3 regions of the Streptomyces sp. NBC_00094 genome follow, and region 3 is predicted to be linked to each of the others. Evidence: riboswitches for the same ligand, from Rfam matches in the RefSeq annotation. Region 3 holds a riboswitch; each other region holds the start of a gene.

Region 1 (3,266 bases), 3.6 Mb from region 3:
CACTCGCCTCGGGGGCGAGGCAGACGAGACCGTCAGCGTCCGCGAGCCCGACTTCTTCTACGCGATCGGCCAGTTCTACGGGGACTTCTCGCAGACGTCCGACGCGGAGGTGCTCGCCTGTCTCGATCGGATCCGGGCCGTGCAGGGGCCCGTCGTCCGGGACTGGGACGTGCGGATCCCGGCGACCGGGGCAACCCTCGCCGGGCGGCTCGCCGTGCCCGACGGAGCGGCGGGCATCGTCCTGTTCGCCCATGGAAGCGGCAGCAGCCGGCACAGCCCGCGCAACCGGTCGGTCGCGGACGCCCTGAACAAGGCGGGCCTGGGAACGCTGCTGTTCGACCTGCTCACCGAGGCCGAGGCGGTCGACCGGGCGCATGTCTTCGACACCCCGCTCCTCGCCGGCCGACTCGTGAGCGCCACGGAGTGGCTGGCCGCCCGACCCGAGAGCGCCGGGTTGCCGCTCGGCTACTTCGGGGCGAGCACGGGCGCGGCCGCCGCGCTGTGGGCGGCGGCCGATCCGGGCTCCGGCGTCGCCGCCGTCGTCTCGCGCGGGGGCAGGCCCGACCTGGCGGGCGACCGCCTGGCCGGGGTGCGCGCCCCGACCCTCCTCGTGGTGGGCGGCCGGGACGCGCTCGTGCTGGACCTCAACCGGCGGGCGCAGTCACTGCTGCGCTGCGAGAACCGGCTGACCGTCGTGGAGGGCGCCACCCATCTCTTCGAGGAGCCAGGTGCCCTGGAGGAGGTGGCGGAGCTCGCCACCTCCTGGTTCGCGGGGCACTTCCGGCCTCAGTAGGCCCCGTTGACGTTGTCGATGGAGCCGTAGCGGTCGGCCGCGTAGTTGCAGGCGGCCGTGATGTTGGCGACCGGGTCGAACAGGTCGGTGGACGTGCCCGGCACGTGGTAGGCGTCGAAGGTCGGCTGGATCACCTGGAGCAGGCCCTTCGAGGGGGTGCCGGCCGCGGCGTTGGAGTCCCAGAGGTTGATGGCCTGGGGGTTGCCCGAGGACTCGCGCATGACGTTGCGGAGGATTCCGTCGTACGAACCGGGGATGCCGTGCTGCGCCATGATGGCCAGCGACTCCCGGATCCAGCCGTCGAGGTTGTCGGGGTACTGGGTGGCGGCCGCCGGGGCCGCCTGGACGGCGGGGGCGGCGGCGGGGGCGGGGGCGGCGGCGGGGGCGGCCTGCGCCGCGGAGGCGCCCGACGTACCGGTGGCCGGGGCCGCGCGGCGCTCGGAGCGGCTCGCGCGGTCGGTCGTGGCGGAGCTCTTCTTCCGGGCGTTCTCCGGCGCGGGGGCGGCCTTCGCGGAATTCCGACGAATCGTCAGTTCGAGACCGGGGTGAATGAGTGACGGATTGTCACCCACGGCCGCCTTGTTGGCCCGGTAAATCGACTTCCAGCCGCCCTGAATTCCCTTCTTCCGGGCGATCAGGGAAAGCGAGTCGCCGCTCACCACGGTGTACGTGCGGGTGGCGGCGGGCGCGGTCGGCGCGGACGGTGCCGCGAGAGCCGCGGGTGCCGCGACAGCGGCGGTCGGCGCGGTCGTGGCGGCCTTCGGTGCGGCCGAGACGGTCTCGGCGCCGGCCGTGGCGGGGACGATCAGCGGCAGAGCGAGGGCGACTCCGCCTGTGCCTGCGAGTGCGAGGCCACGGGAGACGGTGTGGCGGCGGGGGCGGCGGTGCTTACCGTGAGCAGGCATGACGGTTCCTCTCCGGCGCCTGCGGGGTGAGCTGTCGGGTTCGGACGGGAGATGTCCGGCCGCGAGCACGCGGCTTCACCCCGAGCCGTTCCGGATTCCGGACCGGCGAATTCGTGGGTCCCCCGCTCCTGCCGTCGGGTGAAATGGGAGGTGTTTCAAGCGGCGGCAGGATTAGGCGTTCCGCTCGAATGGGGGTGACCGTAGGCCAGTAATGCGGCGGATAACAAGGGGAGAGGATCCGCTTCTCGGGGGAAAGGATCACCGAATTCCGGTAATTCAAGATCGACCGAGCTCCGGGCCCACCGAACTTCCGTGCGCGGTACGGCCTCCGGGTGTTCTGGTCCGTGGCCGGGTGCGGGAAAAGTGAACCGCATCACCCGGCGAACAATGTCCGAATATGCGATGTAATTCCGTTGGTGAGCAAATGGGCGGAAATTGACCCTGATGGGCCCTTCGCTCGCGTGGGAGTGCGGCAGGCGTGAGGCGGGTGCGCCCGAGTGGCTAAAAGTCGCAAACCAGACATTCTTCTTGAAAGATGGGATCCACCCGACCCAGGAGTCCCACGATGTCGCCCACGCCCACGACCACCCCGCCCAGCCCTGACGCCCTCGATCGCGAGGCGGCCGCCCTCTTCGAGAGCGCCACCTGGCAGCGCATCGTCACGGACTGGACCACCCCCACACGGGAACCCGCACCGGAAGTCGCGGGGGAACCCGGGTGGAGACCCACGCTGGAACCCGGGCCGGAGCGAGCCGACTGGCGGGCCCTGCTCTCCGTGCCCGTGGACCGGCTCGTGGCCGACGCGCTCGACGCGCTGCCGCCGCCGGCTCCGGCCGAGCGCCGGCTGCCCGGGCGGATCGGAGCCGTACTCCCGGACCGTCTCCATGCCTGGCGCCGCATCGGCCGGGCCGAGCTGCGACCCTCGGTGCACCTGGGTTACGCGCGTCTGGTGCTCACGGAATGGGGCTGGCAGAACGCCCCGTACAAGCTGCGCGACGTCCGGGGGGCCCGGTGCGTCTGCGGCGCCCTCCTCGCCGCCCACCGCCTCGGCTACGGGAGCGCGGACACCATGAACGAGGCGGCGGCCTGGATCATGACCGAGCTGCGGTCGCAGGGGTGGCGCGAGCTGATCGGACCGTGGAACCGGGCCCCCGGCCGGACGGCCGCCGACGCGGTGGGCCTCCTCGACGCCACGATCCGCCGCGCCGAGCTCGCCGGTCGCTGACGCACCCTACGACCACTGATGAACCCGCCCGGACGCTGATGAACCCGCCCGGACGCCGACGAACCCGCCCGGACGCCGACGCAGCCGCCGGTCGCCGACGTACCCCCGGCCACTCAGGCACTCGCCGGGCGACGGTCTCGACCGTCGCCCGGCAGTCGGCTGCCTCCCGAAAGCGGCGGAGGTCGGCCGGGGTCAGCCGGTGACGCTCGGGGCTCCGGACTCGATGTGACCCGTGTACCGACGCGACCAGGTGCCGTCGATGTCGGCGAGGATCGTGAAGTCGTACCAGCCGCCGTTGTAGGCCACCGCGTTGAAGTAGTCCTCGCGGCTGGAGTTCGCCGGA
Region 2 (3,266 bases), 1.1 Mb from region 3:
TACGCGGAGACGAGCTCCTCGTAGTACTCGGTCATCTCGGCGGCCGAGCGGGACTTGCCCTCGAACTCGTACGTGCCGTCCTTGTAGAACTCGGACGCGGCCACGTCGAGCGCGAGCGCGACGTCGGAGCCCGGGGTGTAGCCGGCCTCCTTGATGGCCTCGACGATGAGGTCCAGGGCGGCGCGGTTCGACTCGAGGTTCGGCGCGAAGCCGCCCTCGTCGCCGAGGCCGGTGGAGAGGCCCTTGCGCTTCAGCACGGCCTTGAGGGTGTGGTAGATCTCCGCACCCCAGCGAAGGGCCTCGGAGAAGGACTCCGCGCCGATCGGGGCGATCATGAACTCCTGGATGTCCACGTTGGAGTCGGCGTGCGACCCACCGTTGAGGATGTTCATCATCGGAACGGGCAGCAGGTGCGCGTTCGGGCCGCCGAGGTAGCGGAAGAGCGGGAGGTCCGAGGCCTCGGCCGCGGCGTGCGCGACGGCGAGGGAGACGCCGAGGATGGCGTTGGCGCCGAGGGAGCCCTTGTTCTCGGTGGCGTCCAGGTCGAACATGGCCTGGTCGATCAGGCGCTGCTCGGTGGCGTCGTAGCCGACGAGCTCCGGGCCGATCTGCTCGATGACGGCGAGGACGGCCTTCTCGACACCCTTGCCGAGGTAGCGGTTGGGGTCACCGTCGCGAAGCTCGATGGCCTCGAACGCACCGGTGGAGGCACCGGACGGAACAGCAGCACGGCCGGTGCTGCCGTCGTCGAGGCCGACCTCGACCTCGACCGTGGGGTTGCCTCGGGAGTCCAGGATTTCCCGGGCTACGACGACGTCGATGGACGGCACGAGCATCTCCTTCTGGGATGTGACGCTGGATGTGACGCAAGGTCGGTGCAGGGTCGCTTGGCCTTGCGACAAGAGCCTAACCGGCTCCGGGGGTCCGGCCGGCCGTGCGCCCGCCCCCTGGGACGAAAAAGGACCCAAGGGCATGCATCCCGGGACGAACGACCCCGGATCTACTGGACAGTAACCGTCAATTCCCCGTGAAACGCGGAAACCCCGGTCCGGCGCGCACGGGGGAGAGTGCGCCGGACCGGGGTGGTCACCGCGGGAGGGTCGTCGGGGCCGGGTGAGCCGCCGGACTCACACGGGCCGCCGGCCTCACTTGAGGTGGAGCTGCTGACCCACGTAGATGAGGTCGGCGTTGTCCACGACGTCCTCGTTCAGGTCGAAGAGCTTGACCCAGCCGCCCGTGACGCCCTGCGCCTGAGCGATCTTGCCGAGGGTGTCGCCGGCCTTGACCCGGTACTCGCCGTCACCCTTCTTGACCGTCTTGCCGGTCGGGGTGGTGAGGGTCTTCTTGGTGGCGGCCTTCGGCGCGGCGTGCTGCTGCGTGGTCTTCTTCGGGGCCTGGCGCTGCTCGCTGCGGGTGGTCGGCTGCTCGGCCGTGCGCTCCTGCCGCGGCTGCTTGACGGTCCGCTGCGGCGCGCTCTCGGTGGCTTCGCCGCTGTACGAGGTGCCGGAGAGGCCCACGCCACAGCTCGGCCAGGCACCCTTGCCCTGGCCCGCGAGGACCTTCTCGGCGATGGTGATCTGCTGGGACTTCGACGCCTGGTTGGCGTTCGGGGCGTAGGCGGTACCGCCGTACGCGGCCCAGGTGGAGCTCGAGAACTGCAGGCCGCCGTAGTAGCCGTTGCCGGTGTTGATGGACCAGTTGCCACCGGACTCGCACTGGGCGACGCGGTCCCACTCGGAGGACGTCGCGGCCGAGGCGGTGCCCGCGGTCATCAGCGGGGCGGCGACGGCGACACCGGTGACGCCGACGAGCGTGACGACCTGGGTGGCCTTGGAGGGACGACGGTGTTTGCCCTTGGCGGAAAACAGCATGGAATTCTCCTCACCGACGCCTACGAGGTGAGCTGTCGGGTTCGGGCCAATGAGTTGCCCGGCCACGTGTCCTTGCACGTGGCTTCACCCCAAGCCGATCGTCGGCCGTCTGTCTCAACGGCCGGGGTCGGCACTTACCTTGGGTCCCCCGCTCCTGCCTTCGGCGCTTACGCGACGACTGTTCCCATCAACCGACGGCAGGATTCGGCGTTTCGGTCGACGGGGCCCGCGGTGGCGAGCGGTTACGACCGTAGACACAGACCCACCGGAAGTTCAAAGAGGCGTATTGCGGAAATATCGCCCCTACTTGCCCTCCGGTGGGGGCTGTTTGCGCAGGTGGGAGGTGACGGGAGCAAAGTTCGCGGACGTGACACGCCAGTTGGGGCGAAGAGACCCATGTCTCACTTGCCCAGAACTGGACATAAGCCCCTGAACTACCCCGCCTGCTCGGCCGAACCGTTCGTCAGGTCAAGGCTCTGACCAGGGACGATGAGGTTCGGATCGGCGCCCACGGTCCCGCGGTTGGCGTCATAGAGGGCGTTCCAGCCCCCGGGGAGTTCGTTTTCCTGTGCAATCTCGGACAGGTTGTCACCGGGCCGCACCGTGTAAGCGCCCGAAGCGTCCTGACTGTCCGTTGCGCCCGCATTCGTCACCCCGTCAGGCGTGGACGCCGTGGCGGAGCTTTCCGCCGACTTGTCCGCCTCCGAAGCGTGTCGTCCGGATTCGGGCGATGTGCCCGTTGCGCCCGTTGCGCCGGTTTCATCCGGAGCCGCCTCGCCCCGGTGCTTGCCGGTTCCGGGCGTGGCCGACGAGGTGTCACCCGTCGACGTTCCGGGCGTTCCGGGCGTAAGGGACGCATCGGGCGTCGCCGGGGTGGTCGGCGACGTCGTCGAGCCCGGGTCCGACGGCGTACCGGGAGTGACCGGCACCACGGGAGCGGTCGGGCTGACCGGCGTCGCGGGGGTGACGGGCACGACGGTCGCGGCGGGGTCCTTCGACGCCTGGCCGGACCCGACGGAGCCGACGGTCCCGGGGGACGCGGCGGATCCGGTCGGCGCGGTGGTCACGGCCGACTCGGCGGCCCTGGCCGCGGCGGAGACCTCCTCGGGGGTGACCGGGACGCCCGCGGTCCGGTTCGACTCCGCGACGGGCCCGGTGGGCGCCTTCGTCGCGGTGGCCGGGCCGGGGTCCACGCCCGTGGCCTTGCCGTCGTTCCTCAGGCCGGCGATCGGCGCGCAGGTGGCCCAGTCGGTGCTGCCGGCGGCGAGCGCCCTGTCGGCGACCGCGATCTGCTGGGCGCGGCTGGCGAGGTCGGGGCTGGGCGCGTAGGCGAGGCCGCCGTTCCGCTCCCAGCTGTCCTGCGTGAACTGCAGGCCGCCGTACATCCCGTTGCCG
Region 3 (3,266 bases):
ACCAGCGGGCGCGGCGGGCGGCGGGCGCGGCGGCCCGTACGGCGGTGCCCGGCGTTTCCTCCGTGCGCTGCCCACGTTGCTCATCATCGGCGGGGTCGCCTTCGACGTGTCGACGCCGCCCTCGTACACCGCCGCGCCGCTCTTCTCCGCCGCGCCGCTGATCGCCGCGCCCTTCTTCTCGACGCTCACGACCCTGGTCACCGGGATCGCCGCCGTCCTCGCCTCGATCGGGCTGCACCTCTACAACGGCACCGCCACCGAGGTCTCGGCCCTCACCGAGACCCTCACCGTCGTGACCGTCTCCGTGCTCGCGATGCTCGTCAACCGGGTCGTGCGGCGCAGCGGCGAGCGGCTGGCCTCGGCGCGGGTCATCGCGGAGACCGCGCAGAAGGCGGTGCTGCCGATGCCTGCCGAGCGGATCGGCGGGCTGCAGTGCGCGGCGCGGTACGAGGCGGCGCAGGCGGACGCGTTCATCGGCGGTGACCTGTTCGCGGTGCAGGACACCCCGCACGGGGTGCGGCTCGTGGTCGGGGACGTACGGGGCAAGGGGATGGAGGCGGTCGAGGCCGTCGCCGTCGTGATCGGGGCCTTCCGCGAGGCGGCCGAGCAGGAGCGGAGCCTGGAGGGCGTGGCGCAGCGCCTCGAACGGGCGCTGGCCCGGGAGGGGACCCGCAGGGACGGGCTCGACGCCTTCGAGGGGTTCACCACGGCCGTCCTGGCGGAGATCCCGCGCCGGGGCGAGGGCGACGCCGGGGTCGTACGGGTCGTCAACCGCGGTCATCCGCCGCCGCTGTTGCTGTACGTGGACGGGGGCCTGGACGTCCTGGATCCGGCGGAGTCGGCGCTGCCGCTCGGCATGGGCGAGCTGGCGGCGTGGCCCGACCGGGCGGAGGAGCGGCCGTACCCGCAGGGCGCGACGCTGCTGTTCTACACGGACGGCCTCTCCGAGGCGCGGAACGCGGCGGGCGTCTTCTACGACCCGGCGGAGCGGCTCGCCGGGCGGATCTTCCCGGGGCCGGAGGAGCTGCTCGACGCGCTCGTGGACGACGTACGGCTCCACACGGGTGGCGGGTCGACGGACGACATGGCGCTGCTCGCGGTGAGCAGGCCGGCGACGGGGCAGCCGGAGAGGCGCCGGACGATGACGGTGGTGCCGCCGGGCGAGCCCGGTCACCAGGCGTAGTCGAGGGGTGTCACTGCGATAACAATTGACATAACGTCAGATCGCGGCGGTTCGGCCATGCCTTTTCTGAAGGGGGGTCAACTCGGGCGATTCCCCACCAATTCAATGAACGATCACCGGGAACGGCTTGGAATCGGGACCCCCTGTCTATTAACGTTCGATAACGCAGCGCGGTCGTCCCAGCCGTCGCAAGAGGCGGCACCGTGCGCACGCGCCGAATCCTGAAAAGGAACCGGGGAACCACTACTTGGGGTGAATCGGGCCTTTCGCACCTGTGCGACCGTGCCCGTAGGAGACCTTCCTGCTCCGAACCCGTCAGCTAACCCGGTAGGCGAGAAGGAAGGAAAGGAGCGCGCCTTCGTGGCGTCCAACACCCCCGCACCCGAAGCCCCCTTCGATGCTTTCGGTGGCGGTGCGGGTCCTGCCGCTCCGGACACCGAGTGGAACCCCACCGAGGGCTCCCTCCGCGCCGAGAGCCGCTCCGGCGGCCGGCACCGGGTCGTCAAGCAGCGCTCGAACTTCGCCCGCTCCTCCACCGTGCTCGGCGTCGGCGTCATCGCGGCCGTCGGTGCGGGCGGCCTCGCCACCGCGCAGGACAAGCCGCCGGTGGCGATATCGCTCCCCGACCTCCCGGACCTCGACCTCCCGGACGCCAAGGACCTCCCCGGCGTCGGCGAGTTCTTCGCGGACGACAGCGACGAGCAGTACCGCGACTACGCCGAGGGGACCGGCGCCAACGCGAACCCGCTGACCGCCGCCACGTACGTCACCCCGGCCGGCGAGAACACCGACGGCACCGTCCGGACGGCCCAGGCCACCGACACCACCCGGACCACGGTCGGCACCACCGACGCCGGCGAGGTCCTGCGCGCCCGCATCCTCCAGCAGGCCGAACAGCAGCAGGCCACCGCCGACGCCGCCGAGAAGGCCGCGGCGGAGAAGGCGGCGGCCGAGAAGGCCGCGGCCGAGGCCGCTGCCAAGGCCGAAGCCGCGGAGAAGGCGGCCGCCGAGGCGAAGGCGAAGGCCGAGGCGGAAGCCAAGGCCAAGGCGGAGGCGGAAGCCAAGGCGGAGGCCGAGCGGCAGGCCGCGGCGGCGGAGGCCGAGCGCCTCGCCCAGCTCGCCGCGAGCTACTCGATGCCCCTCTCCTCGTACAGCATCAGCGCCACCTACATGCAGTCCGGCTCGATGTGGTCCTCCGGCTACCACACGGGTCTCGACTTCGCCGCCCCCACGGGCACCCCGCTCAAGGCGGTCCACAGCGGCACCGTCAAGTCGGCGGGCTGGTCCGGCTCCTACGGTTACCGGATCGTCCTGGAGCTGGAGGACGGCACCGAGGTCTGGTACGCCCACCTCTCCTCGATGACGGTGGGCGCGGGCCAGACCGTGACCACCGGCGAGACGATCGGCCGCGTCGGCGCCACCGGCAACGTCAGCGGCGCGCACCTCCACCTGGAGATCCACCCCGGCGGCGGCGACGGCATCGACCCGGCGGCCTGGCTCCGTTCCAAGGGCCTCTCGATCTGACGCCCTGAGGTCCCGAGGGACCGAACGGAATAGTCCCGGCGTCGCGGAGGGTTGACCACCTCATGGCCTCCCTCCGCCCGCTGGGCTCCTCCGACCTGCACGTCTTCCCGCTCGCCCTCGGCGGCAACGTCTTCGGCTGGACCGCCGACGAGGCGCAGTCCTTCGCCGTCCTCGACGCCTACGCCGCCGCCGGCGGCAACTTCGTCGACACCGCGGACATGTACTCCGCCTGGGCCGAGGGCAACGAGGGCGGCGAGTCCGAGACCGTCATCGGCCGCTGGCTCGCCTCCCGGGGCAACCGCGACGACATCGTCGTCGCCACGAAGGTCGGCGCCCACCCCCACTTCAAGGGGCTCTCCGCCACCACCATCAAGGCGGGCGTAGAGGAGTCGCTGCGCCGCCTCGGCACCGACCACATCGACCTGTACTACACGCACTTCGACGACGAGACGGTCCCGGTCGAGGAGATCGTCACCGCTCTCGACCAGCTCGTGAAGGACGGCACCGTGCGGGCCGTCGCCGCCTCCAACATCTCCCCCGAGCGGCTGCGCGCCTCGCT

The links. Region 3 has a riboswitch for cyclic di-AMP ahead of OG580_RS19080 (M23 family metallopeptidase). Riboswitches for the same ligand answer to the same signal wherever they lie in the genome.
Region 1: linked by a shared signal. The riboswitch ahead of OG580_RS35010 (LysM peptidoglycan-binding domain-containing protein) and the one ahead of OG580_RS19080 (M23 family metallopeptidase) in region 3 are both predicted to bind cyclic di-AMP.
Region 2: linked by a shared signal. The riboswitch ahead of OG580_RS14075 (transglycosylase family protein) and the one ahead of OG580_RS19080 (M23 family metallopeptidase) in region 3 are both predicted to bind cyclic di-AMP.

What each region holds. Positions count from the first base shown of each region.
Region 1 is NZ_JAPEMB010000001.1:7,938,420-7,941,685, forward strand. Features, by position in the region: gene OG580_RS35005 (phosphoribosyltransferase family protein) at 1-793, shown strand, start outside; gene OG580_RS35010 (LysM peptidoglycan-binding domain-containing protein) at 787-1,698, opposite strand; cyclic di-AMP (ydaO/yuaA leader) riboswitch at 1,700-1,886, opposite strand; gene OG580_RS35015 (hypothetical protein) at 2,264-2,923, shown strand; gene OG580_RS35020 (phosphocholine-specific phospholipase C) at 3,116-3,266, opposite strand, start outside.
Region 2 is NZ_JAPEMB010000001.1:3,272,988-3,276,253, forward strand. Features, by position in the region: gene eno (phosphopyruvate hydratase) at 1-836, opposite strand, end outside; gene OG580_RS14075 (transglycosylase family protein) at 1,146-1,871, opposite strand; cyclic di-AMP (ydaO/yuaA leader) riboswitch at 1,874-2,047, opposite strand; gene OG580_RS14080 (transglycosylase family protein) at 2,306-3,266, opposite strand, start outside.
Region 3 is NZ_JAPEMB010000001.1:4,329,378-4,332,643, forward strand. Features, by position in the region: gene OG580_RS19075 (PP2C family protein-serine/threonine phosphatase) at 1-1,183, shown strand, start outside; cyclic di-AMP (ydaO/yuaA leader) riboswitch at 1,386-1,532, shown strand; gene OG580_RS19080 (M23 family metallopeptidase) at 1,544-2,707, shown strand; gene OG580_RS19085 (aldo/keto reductase) at 2,770-3,266, shown strand, end outside.